One region of the Mesorhizobium sp. M1169 genome, then DNA from elsewhere that is predicted to be linked to it. Evidence: riboswitches for the same ligand, from Rfam matches in the RefSeq annotation. Region 1 holds a riboswitch; the other holds the start of a gene.
The links. Region 1 has a riboswitch for S-adenosylmethionine ahead of metX (homoserine O-acetyltransferase MetX). Riboswitches for the same ligand answer to the same signal wherever they lie in the genome.

Region 1 (2,395 bases):
CGCTCATGCCTTCGGCTCTTGCTCGGCACATGATCCTGATCCGAAAAGTCTGCAACTTTTCGGGGTCATGCGCTGATGCCTGGCGCATGGTCCTGATCCGAACAGCCTGCAACCTTTCGGGGTCATGCGCCAAGCCCTCTTGCCCGGGCGGCCGAGGCGATGAAGCCTTTGATGGCGGCGAACAGTTCGGGCTCGTCGAGCAGGAAGGCGTCGTGGCCGCGGTCGGTCTCGATCTCGACGAACGAGACCGAAGCGCCGGCCGCGTTCAGCGCGTGCACGACCGAGCGGCTCTCCTCGGTCGGGAACAGCCAGTCGCTGGTGAACGAAACCAGGCAGAAGCGCGTCTTGGTGCCGGCGAAGGCATCGGCCAACCGGCCGCCATGGTCGGCGGCGAGATCGAAATAGTCCATCGCCCGTGTCATGTAGAGATAGGAGTTGGCATCGAAGCGATCGACGAAGGTCATGCCCTGATGGCGCAGATAGCTCTCGATCTGGAAGTCGGCATCGAAACCGAAGGTCAGGGCTTCGCGGTCCTGCAGGTTGCGGCCGAACTTGCGGTGCAGCGCTGCTTCCGACAGATAGGTGATGTGGGCGGCCATGCGCGCCACCGCCAGCCCCTTTTCCGGCCGCTTGCCGTGCTCGAAATACTTGCCGCCATGCCAGTCCGGGTCGGCCATCACCGCCTGCCTGCCGACCTCGTGGAAAGCGATGTTCTGCGAGGAATGGCGGGCGCCGGTGGCGATCGGCAGCGCCGAGAAGACGCGCTCCGGATAGCTGGAGGCCCATTGCAGCACCTGCATGCCGCCCATCGAGCCGCCAAGCACGCTGAACAGCTGTTCGATGCCGAAATGCTCGACCAGCATCAGCTGCGCCCGCACCATGTCGCGGATGGTGATGATCGGCAGGTCGAGCCCGTAGGGCTTGGCGGTGGCGGGATTGGTCGAGGCGGGGCCGGTGGAGCCGAGACAGCCGCCGATGACGTTTGACGAGATGACGAAGAAACGGTCGGTATCGATGATCTTGCCGGGACCGATCAGCACTTCCCACCAGCCCGGCTTGCCGGTCACCGGATTGGTGTTGGCGACATGCTGGTCGCCGGTCAGCGCATGGCAGACGAGGATGGCGTTGGAGCGCGCGTCGTTGAGCGTGCCATAGGTCTGGTAGGCGATCTGGAACGGCGACAGCAGCGTGCCGGCGTCGAGCTTGAGCGGCTTGTCGGCGCCGAAACGCAACACCGGGCTCGACGGCTGGTCGGCCTCGTTGTTGGTTTTTCGCGCGCGCAAAGCGACCATCACATCTCCTTGCCCGGCCTTCAGTTGTCCACCGGTCTGGGCAACAAAAAACCGGCCATGCCTTCGCAAAGCCGGTTACAAGATGCAAACGGCCCTTTAGCAAGTTGTTTAACGTGGCTGCAAGCCGACCGGCCAAATCACCACGGAACTGTAGCCGTTCTTCTATGACTCGCGCATGGCTTCGTCAACGGCAAGTTCTTGATCCCGAATTGCCGGCCCCTCGACATTCCGGGCCACGGCTTGTATTTCCGCTGCGGCTTCCGGATGGAGGCACTCTCGACGGATTTCATGAAATGAGCCAGACACCGGATCAGACACGTCCAAAGCCCCGCGCCGGCATCATGGACATCGAAGCCTATGTGCCCGGCAAGAGCGCGGCGCCTGAAGGTGTCGCCAAGGTCCATAAATTGTCGGCGAACGAGAACCCGCTCGGCCCTTCGCCAAAGGCGACAGAGGCCGCGCGCGCGGTCGCCGACAAGCTCGCGGTCTATCCCGACGGCAGCGCCAGGCGCCTGAGGGAAGCGATCGCCGAGGTGCACGGGCTCAACCCGGCGAACATCGTCTGCTCCAACGGCTCCGACGAGATTCTGGGCCTGCTGGCGCAGACCTACCTCGCACCCGGCGACGAAGCCATCATCACCGAACACGGCTTCATGGTCTACAAGATCTACATACAGTCGGCCGGTGCCGTCCCGGTAACGGTCAAGGAGACCGATGAACGCGCCGACATCGATGCGATCCTCGCCGCGGTGACACCGGCTACCCGGATCATCTTCCTTGCCAATCCAAACAATCCAACCGGCACCTACGTGCCGTTCCAGGAGGTGCGCCGCCTGCATGCCGGCCTGCCGCGAAACGTGCTTCTGGTGCTGGATGCAGCTTACGCCGAATATGTCCGGCGCAACGATTATGAAGCCGGCGTCGAGTTGGTGGGCAGCGCGGAAAACGTGGTCATGACCCGCACTTTCTCCAAATTGGGCCTGGGCGGGGCGCGGATCGGCTGGATGTATGCGCCAATGCACGTCATCGACGCGATCAACCGCGTGCGCGGGCCTTTCAACGTCAATGCAACGGCAATCGAGGCCGGCATCGCGGCGATCCAC
Region 2 (2,395 bases), on a different contig from region 1:
AGATGATGCGGGCGATTTGCGGGTGCTCGGCCAGGAAATCCGCGATGCGGCCGGCACTTTCCGTCTGCTGGCGTACGCGTAGCGGCAGCGTCTCCAGGCCTTTCAACAGGGTCCAGGCATTGAAGGGCGAAAGGCTCGGGCCGGTGTGACGGAAATAGTCATGCAGGTTCTCGTCGATCCATTTCTTGTCCGACAGAACGATGCCGCCAAGACAGCGCCCCTGGCCGTCAATATGCTTCGTGGCCGAATAGACGACGATGTGGGCGCCGAGCTGCAGGGGTTTCTGCTGCAAGGGCGTAGCGAAGACATTGTCGACGATCAGCCTGGCGCCGATCGAATTGGCAAGTGCCGCGACGGCGGCAATGTCGACTACCTCCAGCGTTGGATTGGTAGGGCTTTCCAGGAAAAACAGTTTGGTGTTGGGCTTGACCGCCTTTTCCCAATTGGCGATGTCGGTGCCGTCGACCAGCGTTGCCTCAATGCCGTATTTCGGCGCCAGCGTCTCGACCACCCAGCGGCAGGAGCCGAACAGCGCGCGCGCCGCCACGATATGGTCGCCCGCCTTGGCGCTGCACAGCAGTGCTGCCGTCACCGCCGCCATGCCGGATGCCGTGGCGCGCGCGTCTTCGGCTCCTTCCAGCGCGCACATGCGTTTCTCAAACATGTCGACCGTCGGATTGGCATAGCGCGAATAGATGAAGCCCGGCTCCTCGCCCTTGAAGCGGGCCTCCGCCGCTTGCGCCGTCTCGTAGACATAGCCTTGGGTGAGATACATCGCCTCGGAGGTCTCGCCGAAGCCGGAACGCAGCGTTCCGGCATGCACGAGTGCGGTCTGAGGCTTCCAGTCGCGCTTCTTGGTCATCATTCCATCCAAACACCAAAATTGGTCCAAACAACAAAAAACCGGTCGCGAAAGTCGCAACCGGTCCATATGGCCTTGCGGCCCGACGGTCCTTTAGCGACTTGTTTAACGTGGCTGCAAGCCGACCGGCCAAATCACCACGGGATAACGAGCTTTAGACCCGCGCCACGCTTGCGTCAATTGCCGGCATGATTAAGAGGGTTGTACCAAGCAGGTGCCAAAGGCGTCCACGGTCGGACCTGCGACAGAACAAGACCTCGCCCGGCGTTCGAACGGAGCCAGACCCTTGCGGCACACAGGCATTCTTCCCGATCGGGATATTTCCACGCTGTTCCAGACGGGCGCGCTGAAATCGCCGCGCACGCTCGATGCCGATCAGATCCAGCCGGCCAGCCTTGACCTCAGGCTCGGCGACAAGGCCTGGCGGGTGCGCGCTTCCTTCTTGCCCGGCCCGGACCACAGGGTTGTCGACAAGCTCGACCGGCTGAAGCTGCACGAGATCAACCTCGCCGAAGGTGCCGTGCTGGAAACCGGCTGCGTCTACATCGTGCCGCTGCTCGAAAGCCTGGCGCTGCCCGCCCATATTTCCGCCTCCGCCAACCCGAAAAGCTCGACCGGACGGCTCGATATCTTCACCCGGGTAATGACCGACCGTGGCCACGAGTTCGACAAGATCGCCGCCGGCTATGAAGGCCCGCTCTATCTGGAGGTCAGCCCGCGCACTTTTCCGATCGTCGTGCGCACCGGCTCGCGGCTGTCGCAGATCAGGTTCCGCACCGGCAATGCGCTCTTGTCGGAAAGCGAGCTGCACGACCTGCACCGCGCCGAGATGCTGGTCGCCACCGAACCACCCAACATCTCAGGCGGCGGCATCGCGCTGTCGATCGACCTCGACGGCGACAAGGATGGGCTTGTCGGCTATCGCGGCAAGCACCACACCGGCCTGGTCGACGTCGACAAGCGCGCCGCGCAGGATGTCGTCGATTTCTGGGAGCCGCTCTACAAGAGCGGTGCCGGCGAGCTGGTGCTCGATCCGGACGAATTCTATATTCTGGTGTCGCGCGAGGCGGTGCATGTGCCGCCACTCTACGCCGCCGAAATGACGCCTTTCGACCCGCTGGTCGGCGAATTCCGCGTCCACTATGCCGGCTTCTTCGATCCGGGTTTCGGCCATTCGGCGTCGGGCGGCACCGGCAGCCGGGCGGTACTCGAGGTGCGCAGCCATGAAGTGCCGTTCATCCTCGACCACGGCCAGATCGTCGGACGGCTGGTCTACGAGCACATGCTGAAACGGCCGCGGGCGCTCTACGGCACTGATCTCGGCTCGAACTATCAGGCGCAGGGCCTGAAACTGTCCAAGCATTTCCGCGCCGCCCGCTGAGCTTGTTCGCAATTCCGTCAGCCGCGAAACAGATATTCTTTCGCGGCGCCAAGGCAGCCATGAAACTGACCGATAAAGAGCAGTTCTCGCACTGCCAATCGCTTCTTCCCCCAAAATCCTCTGGTTTGCTTCTCGTCGTCAAGTGAGGCGCT

Region 2: linked by a shared signal. The riboswitch ahead of NKH41_RS29950 (O-succinylhomoserine sulfhydrylase) and the one ahead of metX (homoserine O-acetyltransferase MetX) in region 1 are both predicted to bind S-adenosylmethionine.

What each region holds. Positions count from the first base shown of each region.
Region 1 covers NZ_JAMYME010000013.1:128,259-130,653, reverse strand. The annotation lists gene metW (methionine biosynthesis protein MetW) at 1-7, opposite strand, end outside; gene metX (homoserine O-acetyltransferase MetX) at 123-1,292, opposite strand; SAM riboswitch at 1,369-1,446, opposite strand; gene hisC (histidinol-phosphate transaminase) at 1,586-2,395, shown strand, end outside.
Region 2 covers NZ_JAMYME010000050.1:6,479-8,873, forward strand. The annotation lists gene NKH41_RS29950 (O-succinylhomoserine sulfhydrylase) at 1-865, opposite strand, end outside; SAM riboswitch at 936-1,013, opposite strand; gene NKH41_RS29955 (2'-deoxycytidine 5'-triphosphate deaminase) at 1,149-2,243, shown strand; gene NKH41_RS29960 (hypothetical protein) at 2,261-2,395, opposite strand, start outside.